2 regions of the Streptomyces sp. Je 1-369 genome follow, and region 1 is predicted to be linked to the other one. Evidence: riboswitches for the same ligand, from Rfam matches in the RefSeq annotation. Region 1 holds a riboswitch; the other holds the start of a gene.
What was found. A riboswitch is a leader RNA that binds a small molecule or an ion and turns the genes downstream of it on or off. The one in region 1 is predicted to bind thiamine pyrophosphate.

Region 1 (5,892 bases):
AGGATGTCGAGCGCCGCCCGCGGCTGCAGGGCCCCGCGCTCGCGCAGCACGTCGCGCAGGGTGCAGCCCGCGATGTACTCCATCGCCAGATAGACGTACGACCCGTCCGTGCCCTGGTCGAAAACGCCGACCACGTTCGGATGGGAGAGGCGGGCCACCGACTTGGCCTCGCGGATGAAGCGGTCGACGAAGGAGGCGTCCGCCGCCAGCGTCGGGTGCATCACCTTGAGCGCGAGCTCGCGGTCGAGGCGGGTGTCCACGGCCCGGTAGACCGTGGCCATCCCGCCGACCGCGATGCGCCCGTCGATGCGGTAACGGCTGTCGAGCAGCTGCCCGACGAGCGGGTCCTGAAGGGTCGTGTCCACGCAGGGGAGTCTACGAGCCGCCGCCGACACCTCGTCCCGGGCGGGCGCCCTCACGGCTGGACTGCAGCCGAGCTGTAACAGGCGGAGCCCCTGGGGGGACTGCTCAGAACGCGGGCCGCTCCGGGTCGAGGCGTGCCATGCCCTCCGCGGGCGAGGACGCCTCCGCGAAGTGCCGACGCGGAATGCGGCCCGCCCGGTGCGCGAGGCGCCCGGCCTCCACGCCGTACCGCATGGCCTCGGCCATCAGGACCGGCTCCTGCGCCCGCGTCACCGCCGAGGCGAGCATCACGCCCGCGCACCCCAGCTCCATCGCGATCGCCGCGTCGGACGCCGTGCCCGCGCCCGCGTCGAGGATCACCGGCACGCGCGCGTGCTCCACGATCAGCTGGAAGTTGTGCGGATTGCGGATGCCGAGACCGGAACCGATGGGCGACCCGAGCGGCATGACCGCCGCGCAGCCCACGTCCTCCAGCTTCCGCGCGAGCACCGGGTCGTCGTTGGTGTACGGCAGGACCGTGAAGCCGTCGTCCACCAGCGTCTCCGCGGCGTCCAGGAGCTCGACGGGGTCGGGCAGCAGGGTCCGCTCGTCGGCGATCACCTCCAGCTTCACCAGATCCGTGCCGAGCGCCTCCCGTGCGAGCCGGGCGGTGAGGACGGCCTCGCCCGCCGTGAAGCAGCCCGCGGTGTTGGGCAGCACGCGGATGCCGAGCCGGTCGAGCACGGAGAGCACGGAACCCTGGACGCCCGGGTCGAGCCTGCGCATCGCGACCGTGGTCAGCTCCGTGCCGGACGCGACGAGGGACCGCTCCAGGATGTCGAGGCTGGGCGCCCCGCCCGTGCCCATGATCAGGCGCGAGGAGAGGGTGAGCCCGCCGATGACGAAGGGGTCGTCTGCCATGGTGTTCAGCCTCCCTGTACGGCGGTGAGTACTTCGACGCGGTCACCCGCGGAGAGGGCCGTGGTGGGCCACTGCGCGCGCGGGACGACGGTTTCGTTGAGGGCGGCGGCGACACCGGAGTGCGCCGAGGAGAGGGTGGCCACGAGGGCTTCGAGCGTGGTGCCCGAGGCCACCTCGCGTTCCTCCCCGTTGACGGAGACGGCGAAGGGTGTGCTCATGCGGGCTGCTCCGTGTCGTGCTGCGTGCGGGCCGGGGCGGAGATCTCGGGGGACGCGCCGTCGAAGCGGCGCGGGGTGAACGGGAGCGCCTCTTCCGGGAGCGCGCCCGTGGTCAGGGCGTGCGCCATGACGTCGCCCGTGACGGGCGTCAGGAGGACGCCGTTGCGGAAGTGCCCGGTGGCCAGGTGGAGCCCGTCGAGCCGTGTCGGGCCGAGCATCGGCGCGTTGTCGGGGGAGCCGGGGCGCAGACCCGCGCGGGTCTCGGTCAGCGGCAGCTCGGTGATGCCGGGCACGAGCTCGTGCGCGTCCCGCAGCAGTTCGTACACGCCGCCCGCGGTGACCGTGGTGTCCCAGCCGAGCTCCTCGCTGGTCGCGCCGACGACGAGCTCGCCGTTCTCGCGCGGCACGAGGTAGACGTGGCTGCCGCGCACCACGGCCCGCACGGTGCGGCTCAGGAACGGGGCGTAGGGCCCGGGCACCGTAAGACGCAGGACCTGGCCCTTGACGGGGCGCACGGGCGGCAGGACGTCGTCGGGGACGCCCGCGAGGCGCCCGCTGAGGCTGCCCGCCGCGAGGACCGTCAGACCCGCGCCCAGCTCGGTGCCGTCCGCGAGGACGACGCCGTGCGCACGGTCGCGTACGACCGACAGACGCTCGGCCCAGGCGCGGTGGAAGACCACACCGGCCCGCTCGCAGGCCACCACGAGCGCGCCCGCGAGCCGCCGCGGGTCGATCTGGTGATCGCCGTCGACCCGAAGGCCGCCGCGCACACCCGGCGCCAGCATCGGTTCGAGGCGACGGCACTCGCGGCCGTTCAGCCACTCGGACTCCAGGCCCGAACGCTGCTGCAGGGCGTGCAGTTCGCGCAGGTGGGCACGGTCGTCGGAGTCCAGCGCGACGGCGAGCGTGCCGCACGCGCGGTAGCCGAGGTCGTGGCCGCTCGCCTCGGTCAGCTCGTCGGCGAACGCCGGATAGCGCCGCGCGGAGGCGATGTTGAGGCCGAGCAACGTCTGCTCGCCGTAGTGGAGTTCGGTGACGGCGGCCAGCATGCCCGCCGCGACCTGGGCGGCGCCGCCGCCCGGCTCGGGGTCCACGACCGCCACGGAGAGCCCCCGCTGCGCGGTCCGCCAGGCCGTGACCAGGCCGATGATGCCGCCTCCGACGATCAGGACGTCAGAGGTGGCGGATGGTGATGTCGTACGTGGATGCATGGGCGTCCAGCCCCTCCCTTCGCCGGCATGACCCGGATCAGGTTCGTACGGTCGGAGGCCGTCCCAGCCTCCCTCTCAGCCCGGTGCGTCCGGGCTCCCGCGAGTGCTCTGCACGGGCCACCCTAGCCCGTCGCTTCGTGCGGCAGTAGGGGAGCTGTCCGGGTATGGGCGGTGACGTTGTGTCAGAGATCTCCCCGACCACACCTGAGGGCGCCCTCGACAACCGCCCTAGAGTGATCGGGTGAGCGAGCAGCAGAGGCAGAGCGAGCAGCAGCAGAGCGGGAAGCGGCGACAGGCGGAGCGGCACGTCGTGGTCGTCGGCGCCGGGATGGCCGGCGTGCAGACCGCGGTGGCCCTGCGCGAGCAGGGCTTCACGGGCCGGGTCACCCTCGTCGGCGCCGAGCCGCACCCGCCGTACGACAGGCCACCGCTGTCCAAGGCGGTGCTGCTCGGCAAGGCGGAGGGCTCCACCTTCGACATCGACTTCCCGGCGCTCGGCATCGAGCTGGACCTGGGCCGCGAGGTCACCGGCGTGCGCCCCGCCGACCACGAGCTGGACACCGCCGACGGGGCCCTCACGTACGACGTCCTGGTCCTCGCGACCGGCGCCGAACCGATCCGCCTGCCCGGCACCGAGAACATCCCCGGCGTGCACCTGCTGCGCACCCTGGACGACGCCGCGCGGCTGCGCCCGGTCCTCGCGGGGCAGCACGACGTGGTGGTCGTCGGGGCGGGCTGGATCGGCGCGGAGTTCGCGACCGCCGCGCGCGAGGCGGGCTGCTCCGTCACCGTCGTCGAGGCCGCGGGCAGGCCGCTCGCGGGGGCGCTCCCCGAGGAGGTCGCGGCCCCCATGGCGGGCTGGTACGCGGACTCCGGAGCGGTCCTGCGCACCCACGCGCGCGTGGAGCGCGTCGAACCCGGCGCCGTCGTCCTGTCCGACGGGACCACGCTGCCCGCGACCGCCGTCGTCGTCGGCATCGGGGCACGGCCCGCGACGGGCTGGCTCACCGGCTCCGGCATCGAGCTCGGCACGCACCGCGAGGTCGTCACCGACGAGGGCCTGCGCACGTCGGCGCCGGACGTGTACGCGGTCGGGGACTGCGCCTCGTTCCCCTCCGGCCGGTACGGCGAGCGGCTCCTCGTGCACCACTGGGACAACGCACTCCAGGGGCCGCGCACGGTGGCGGCGAACATCATCGGTGAGACGCCGGCCGCGTACGACCCCGTGCCGTACTTCTGGTCGGAGCAGTTCGGCCGCTTCGTGCAGTACGCGGGACATCACGCCGGGGCCGACGAGCTGGTGTGGCGCGGGGACCCGGACGGCATGGCCTGGTCGGTGTGCTGGCTGCGGGACGGCGCCCTGGTCGCGGTTCTCGCCGTGGGCCGCCCCAGGGACCTGGCGCAGGGCCGTCGGCTGATCGAGTCGGGTGCGCGCCTCGACCCGGCACTGACGGCGGACCCGTCGATTCCGCTGAAGAAGGCGGTGCTGTAGCGGGCCGCTCGCCGGTGGGGCGGTGCCACCCGGTGCGTGTCAGTGGCCGGAGATACGCTTGACCCGTGACCGAGATTGACGCAAAGACCGATGCTCTCGTCCCCGAGTGGCTGCACCTCCCCGACATCGCGGAGATGCTCGACATCGAGGTGACCCGTGTGCGCCAGCTGGTCAAGGAGGGCCAGGTGATCGCCGTGCGCCGCGGGGAGAACCGGGCGCTCCAGGTGCCGGCCGCCTTCATCGACGGCGACAAGGTCGTCAAGGGCCTCAGCGGCACCCTGACGCTCCTGCGGGACGACGGTTTCTCCGACGAAGAGATGCTCGAATGGCTCTTCACCCCCGACCCGAGCCTGCCCGGCACCCCCGCGCAGGCGCTGAGCGAGAATCGCGGCACGGAGGTGAAGCGCCGCGCCCAGGCGCTCGCCGTCTGACCTGAACACATCGTCCGGTGTGCGGGCCGCTGATCCCACGCGGCCCGCACACCACCGACAACGGGGGGACCTCTCCATGGCCGCAGACCGCCGCGACCGGCTCGCCGACGCCCGGCTCTACCTGTGCACGGATGCCCGCAGGCGCCAGGGGGACCTCCCCGAGTTCCTCGACGCCGTCCTCGCGGGCGGCGTCGACATCGTGCAGCTGCGCGACAAGGGCATGGAGGCCGGCGAGGAGCTGGAGCACCTCCGAGTCTTCGCGGACGCCGCCTGCAGGCACGGCAAGCTCTTCGCCGTGAACGACCGCGCGGACGTCGCCCACGCCATCGGCGCCGACGTGCTGCACCTCGGCCAGGGCGACCTGCCCGTCCCCGCGGCCCGCGCCATCCTCGGCGGCAGCGCCGACGTGCTGATCGGCCGCTCCACGCACGCCGAGTCGGAGGCCGCCGCGGCCGCCGTCCAGGAGGGCGTGGACTACTTCTGCACGGGACCCTGCTGGCCCACGCCCACCAAGCCGGGCCGCCATGCCCCGGGCCTCGACCTGGTCAGGTACACGGCCTCGCTCGGCACGGACCGCCCCTGGTTCGCCATCGGCGGCATCGACGCGGACAACCTCGACGAGGTCCTCGACGCGGGCGCGCGGCGCGTCGTCGTCGTACGGGCGATCACCGAGGCCGACGACCCCGGAGCGGCGGCCGCGGAGTTCGCGAAGCGGCTGCGCGACGCCGGGTGAGGCGTGGCCCGGGAGTGTCCGATCCGTGGACAAGAAACCGGCAAACCGGCCAAAACTTCCGGCCCCGGTTGGGGGACCGCCCGGGCCTGGCTAACCTGCCCATATGGCCCTAGGCACAGCTTCGACCAGGACTGACCGTGCGCGCACGGTTCGCGACATGCTCGCGACCGGTAAGACGACGTTCTCGTTCGAGTTCTCCGCGCCGAAAACCCCGAAGGGGGAGCGGAACCTCTGGAACGCGCTGCGCAGGGTCGAGGCGGTCGCCCCGGACTTCGTCTCCGTGACCTACGGTGCGGGTGGTTCCACCCGCACCGGCACGGTCAAGGAGACCCAGCAGATCGTCGCCGACACGACGCTGACGCCGGTCGCGCACCTGACGGCGGTCGACCACTCCGTGGCCGAGCTGCGCAACATCATCGGGCAGTACGCGGACGCGGGCATCAGGAACATGCTCGCGGTCCGCGGCGACCCGCCCGGCGACCCGCTCGGCGACTGGATCGCCCACCCCGAGGGCCTCACCTACGCCGCCGAACTGGTCGAACTC
Region 2 (5,892 bases), 3.9 Mb from region 1:
GGCGGCCTCGCCCGTCACGGCCGCCCGTACGACGTTGTCGAAGCCGAGGAAACGTGCCACGAACTCGTCGGCCGGGTGCTGCCACACCTCCAGCGGCGTCCCGGACTGGGCGATCCGCCCGTCCCGCATGACGACGACGCGGTCGGCGAGCGCGAAGGCCTCGCCCTGGTCATGCGTCACGGCAAGGACGGTCGTACCCAACTCGTCGAAAAGCTCCCTGAGTTCCACGACCAGGCGCTCCCGCAGCGAGCGGTCGAGCTGGCCGAGGGGCTCGTCGAGCATCAGCAGCCGGGGCCGCGGCGCGAGCGCCCGCGCCAGCGCCACCCGCTGCTGCTCACCACCGGACAGCGCGCTCACCGCACGCCGCTGCGCCTTCGGGAGGCCGACGAGCTCCAGCAACTCGGCGACCCGGTCGGCCTGTTCGCCGCGCGACGCCCCGTGCATGCGCAGCCCGAACGCGACGTTGCCCGCCACGTCGCGCTGTGGGAAGAGTTGGTGGTCCTGGAACATGAGGCCGACGCCCCGCTTGTGAGCGGGCACCCCGCGCTGGTCGCGCCCGTCGAGGACGACCTGCCCCGCGTCGAGCCCCTGGAGCCCGGCGACGGCCCGCAGCAGCGTCGACTTGCCGCTGCCGCTCGGCCCGAGCACACAGACGATCTCGTGCTCGGCGACGTCGAGGTCGACAGCGTCGAGCACGGCCCGCGCCCCGAACCGTACCGTCGCGTCCCGCAGGCTCAGCAGTGCGTCCGTCATCAGAACTCCCCCGTGGTGCGGCCGGTCCGTACGCGTTCCAGGAGCAGCAGGGACACCGCGCACACCACCATGAGAATCGTCGAGAGGGCCATCGCCTGGCCGTAGTTGAGGTCGCCCGCGCGGCCGAGGAGGCGGGCCACGGCGACCGGCAGCGTCGGGTTGTCGGGCCGTGCGATGAAGACCGTCGCCCCGAACTCGCCGAGCGAGACGGCGAAGGCGAACCCGGCGGCGATCAGCAGCGCCCGCCACACCATCGGCAGGTCGACCTCGCGCCACGCCCGCAGCGGCGACGCGCCGAGCACGGCCGCCGCCTCGCGGAGTCTGCCGTCCACCGCGCGCAGGACGGGCAGCATGGTGCGTACGACGAAGGGCACGCCGACCAGGGCCTGGGCGAGCGGCACCAGGATCCAGGAGGACCGCAGGTCGAGCGGCGGCTTGTCGAGCGTGATCAGGAACCCGAAGCCGACGGTCACGGCCGACACGCCGAGCGGCAGCATGAGCAGCGCGTCGAACCCGCGCACGAGACGCCCCGCGCGCCGCGTGAGGGCGGCGGCCGCGAGCCCACCGATCACCACGGCGATGGCCGTGGCGACGATCGCGTACTGCAGTGAGTTCCCGATCGCCTCGATCGGCGGCACGAGGAAGGCACCGCCGTCCGCCGAGGTCAGCTCCTTGTAGTACGCGAACCCGAAGCCGTCGGGCCCGTCGAAGGACCGCTGAACCAGCACACCGAGCGGCAACAGGATCAGCAGCACAACCGTCACCATGACGAACCCCAGCAGCGTCCACTGCCCGGCGCCACGCGGCCTGCGTGCCACGGCGGACGCGTCGACGAGCTTCAGCGCGCTCTCGCGCCGCCGCACCGTCCACGCGTGGATCGCCAGGATCAGGCCGACCGCGGCGAACTGCACGAGGGTCAGGACGGCGGCCGTCGGCAGATCGAGGAGCTGCGCGGTCTGCCGGTAGATCTCCACTTCGAGCGTCGAGTACGCCGGACCCCCGAGGATCTGCACCACGCCGAAGGAGGTGAAGGTGAAGAGGAAGACCATGAGCGCGGCGGCCGCCACGGCCGGTGCGAGCGCGGGCAGCGTCACCGTCCGCCACGCCGTCCACCGGGAGGCGCCGAGCATCCGCGCGGCCTCCTCCTGGCGCGGGTCGAGTTGTGACCAGAGGCCGCCCACGGTCCGTACGACGACGGCGTAGTTGAAGAAGACGTGCGCGAGCAGGATCGCCCACACCGTGGTGTCAAGGCGTACGCCCCACAGCTCGTCGAAGAGCCCGCCCCGCCCGATCAGCGCGAGGAACGCCGTGCCGACGACGACCGTCGGCAGCACGAACGGCACGGTGACGACGGCCCGCAGCACCCGCTTGCCCGGGAAGTCGAAGCGCGCGAAGACGTACGCGCCGGGGAGCGCGATCAGCAGCGTCAGCGCCGTCGACGCGAGCGCCTGCCAGGTGGTGAACCACAGCACGTGCCGGATGTCGGACTCCCCGAGCACGTCCGTGATCCGCCCGAACTGCCAGACGCCGCCGATGTGCAGCCCGCGTGCGACGATCGCCGAGACCGGGTAGGCGAAGAAGAGCGCGAAGAACGCGACGGGTACGGCCATCAGACCGAGCCGCGCCGCGCTCCCGCGCCGGGACCCCGCGTGTGGACGGGGTTTCGCTACTTCAGTACGAGCGAGGTCCACGACTTGATCCACGGCTCGCGGTTGTCGGCGATCTTCTTCGGGTCCATGGTCTGCGGCGCGTCGACGGTCACGCCGTGCTCGGTGAACAGCTTCGGCAGCTTGGTGCCCTCGCGGACCGGGTTCACGAACATGCTGAGCGGCATGTCCTCCTGGAACTCCTGGCTCGCAAGGAAGTCGAGGAGCGCCTTGCCGCCCTTCTCGTTCCCGGCGTTGCTGAGCAGGCCCGCGTACTCGACCTGGCGGAAGCACGTGCCGGTCGCGACGCCGGTCGGCGCCTGCTTGGGCTGCGGCTTGCCGTAGAGGACCTCGACGGGCGGCGAGGAGGCGTACGAGACCACGAGCGGCCGGTCCCCCTTGGCCTTCTTGCCGCCCGCGGACCCGGAGAACTCCTCGTTGTAGGCCTGCTCCCAGCCGTCGACGACCTTGACGCCGTTGGCCTTGAGCTTCTTCCAGTACCCCGTCCAGCCGTCGTCCCCGTACTTGGCGGCGGTGCCGAGCAGGAAGCCGAGGCCGGGCGACGAGGTCGAGGCGTTCTCGGTGACGAGCAGGTTCCTGTAAGCGGGCTCGGTCAGATCAGCGAAGGACTTCGGCGGCGCGAGCTTCTTGTCGGCGAAGTACTTCTTGTCGTAGTTGACGCAGATGTCACCGCTGTCGACGGGCGTGACGCGATGCTTGCCCCCGTCGACCCGAAACTCCGGCTTGACCTCGTCCGAGCCCTTGACCTCGTAGGACTGGAAGAGCCCGTTGTCGAGCGCCCGCGAGAGCAGCGTGTTGTCGACGCCGAAGAAGACGTCGCCCTGGGGGTTGTCCTTGGAGAGGATCGCCTTGTTCACGGCGGCACCCGCGTCACCGTCCTTGAGGACCTTGACCTTGTACCCGGACCGCTTCTCGAAGTCCTTCAACACGTCCTTGGAGACATTGAAGGAGTCATGACTGACGAGGGTGACACTCTTCGAGTCGGATGTGCCGGACCCACCGTCGGAGCTGCCGCACGCGGAGACGGCGACGAGCCCGATGCCCACCGCCACGGCGGTGAACGTGACCTTCTTGGTGCTGCTCACTGACTTTCCTCCTGGGTGACCAGGAGAAGACGCGGCCCCGCCCGCACGCCAATGGCACGCGGGCAGGGCGCTACAGCTTGAGTGATGCCCGAACTTCCTACCCAGAATGACCTGGGCGAGGTTCAGAGGGTCTGCGGCCCACCTGTCCAAGTGGCCGCACTCTCAGCGCTGTGGCGCTCCCCTGTCGGAATATGCAGATGTGTGTACTCGTACGGAGCCGTACGCCCGCCAGACTACCTCTCGGCCGCCGCCAGCTGGCCGCACGCCCCGTCGATCTCCTGGCCCCGGGTGTCCCGGATCGTGACCGGCACACCGTGGGCGGCGATGGCCTCCACGAAGGCCTTCTCGTCCTCGGGCCGCGAGGCCGTCCACTTGGAGCCCGGCGTCGGGTTGAGCGGAATGAGGTTGACGTGCACGGGCTTGCCCTTCAGCAGCCGCCCGAGCCGGTCACCACGCCAGGCCTGGTCGTTGATGTCGCGGATCAGCGCGTACTCGATGGAGAGCCGGCGCCCGGACTTCGCGGCGTACTCCCACCCCGCGTCCAGCACCTCCCGCACCTTCCACCGCGTGTTGACGGGCACGAGGGTGTCGCGCAGCTCGTCGTCCGGCGCGTGCAGCGAGATCGCGAGCCGGCACTTGAAGCCCTCGTCCGAGAACCGGTGGATGGCGGGCACGAGACCCACGGTCGACACGGTGATCCCGCGCTGCGAGAGCCCCAGGCCGTCGGGCTCGGGGTCGGTGAGGCGTCGAATGGCCCCGGCCACGCGGTTGTAGTTGGCCAGCGGCTCGCCCATGCCCATGAACACGATGTTCGACAGCCGGGCGGGCCCGCCCGGAATCTCACCGTCCCGGAGCGCACGCATGCCATCAACGATCTGATGCACGATCTCACCGGTCGACAGGTTCCGGTCGAGACCGGCCTGTCCCGTGGCACAGAACGGACAGTTCATGCCGCAGCCCGCCTGCGAGCTGATGCACATGGTGACCCGGTCCGGATACCGCATGAGCACCGACTCGACGAGCGTCCCGTCGAACAGCCGCCACAACGTCTTGCGCGTCGTGTCGTCGTCACAGCTGATGTGCCGCACCACGGACATCAGATCGGGCAGCAACGCCTCCCGCAGCTTCTCGCGCGACCCGGCCGGAATGTCGGTCCACTCGGCCGGGTCGTGCGCATACCGCGCGAAGTAGTGCTGCGACAGCTGCTTGGCACGGAACGGCTTCTCGCCAGTGGCGGCGACGGCTTCCTTGCGCTCGGCGGGCGTGAGGTCAGCGATGTGCCGCGGGGGCTTCTTGGCACCGCGGGGCGCGACGAAAGTGAGTTCTCCGGGTACAGGCATGGTCCTTCCAGTGTCGCAGACATACGACAAGGGGCCCGCCGCCCTGTGGACAACGAACCCCTCACGCACATCTACGCAGGTCAGACCCCGTGTCAGCCGGACCCCACGAACGCCACGAGCAGCAGCCACACCACTGGGGCGGTCGGCAGCAGGGAGTCCAGGCGGTCCATGATGCCGCCGTGGCCGGGCAGCAGCGTGCCCATGTCCTTGATGCCGAGGTCGCGCTTGATCATCGACTCACCGAGGTCGCCGAGCGTGGCGCTCGCCGCGACGGCGAAGCCGATCACCAGGCCCTGCCACCACACACCGTCGTCGATGAGGAAGTGCAGGCACAGCGCGCCCGCCGCCATCGCGAAGGTGACCGCGCCGACCAGGCCCTCACGGGTCTTGCCGGGGCTGATGCGCGGCGCCAGCTTGTGCTTGCCGAAGCGCCAGCCGATCGCGTACGCACCCGTGTCGCTGACCACGGTCAGGAGCAGGAACGTGAGGACCCGCTGCGGACCGTCGTCCGCGGTGAGCATCAGCGCCACGAAGGTCGCGAGGAACGGGACGTAGAAGGCCGCGAAGACCCCCGCCGTGACGTCCTTCAGATAGCCCTCGGGCGGCTCCGTCATGCGCCAGACGAGGACGGCGAGCGCGGTGAGCGCCATCGCGACCCACGCGCCCTCGGTCCCGCGCACGTACCCCGCGACGACCATCGCCGCGCCGCCCACCGCGAGCGGCACGAGGGGCGCCTTGATGCCCTTGCGCTCCTCCAGGCGGGAGGTGAGCTCCCACAGACCGACCACGACGGCGACCGCTATGACGCCGATGAAGACGGCCTTCACGATGAACAGCGACGCGATGATCACCGCGCCGAGTCCCACACCGACTCCTATGGCTGCCCCGAGATCGCGGCCCGCGCTCTTCTTCTGCGGTGCGGCCGGGGCGGGCTGCGGCTGTGGTGCGCTGGGCATGGGCTCCTGCGGAGGCTCGTCACGGAACAGGGGGCCGCCCATCCGAGTGGCCCCCCGGTCGTCGTCCTGGTCTCCGCCGGTCACGGGTACG

Region 2: another riboswitch for thiamine pyrophosphate. It lies ahead of NOO62_RS28870 (thiamine ABC transporter substrate binding subunit); the one in region 1 lies ahead of thiO (glycine oxidase ThiO).

The regions. Positions count from the first base shown of each region.
Region 1 is NZ_CP101750.1:2,443,943-2,449,834, reverse strand. It holds gene pknB (Stk1 family PASTA domain-containing Ser/Thr kinase) at 1-365, opposite strand, end outside; gene NOO62_RS11205 (thiazole synthase) at 469-1,263, opposite strand; gene thiS (sulfur carrier protein ThiS) at 1,269-1,481, opposite strand; gene thiO (glycine oxidase ThiO) at 1,478-2,692, opposite strand; TPP riboswitch at 2,690-2,803, opposite strand; gene NOO62_RS11190 (NAD(P)/FAD-dependent oxidoreductase) at 2,934-4,184, shown strand; gene NOO62_RS11185 (Rv2175c family DNA-binding protein) at 4,250-4,615, shown strand; gene thiE (thiamine phosphate synthase) at 4,692-5,348, shown strand; gene metF (methylenetetrahydrofolate reductase [NAD(P)H]) at 5,452-5,892, shown strand, end outside.
Region 2 is NZ_CP101750.1:6,336,665-6,342,556, reverse strand. It holds gene NOO62_RS28880 (ABC transporter ATP-binding protein) at 1-753, opposite strand, end outside; gene NOO62_RS28875 (ABC transporter permease) at 753-2,444, opposite strand; gene NOO62_RS28870 (thiamine ABC transporter substrate binding subunit) at 2,420-3,505, opposite strand; TPP riboswitch at 3,582-3,698, opposite strand; gene rlmN (23S rRNA (adenine(2503)-C(2))-methyltransferase RlmN) at 3,739-4,845, opposite strand; gene NOO62_RS28860 (phosphatidate cytidylyltransferase) at 4,938-5,892, opposite strand, start outside.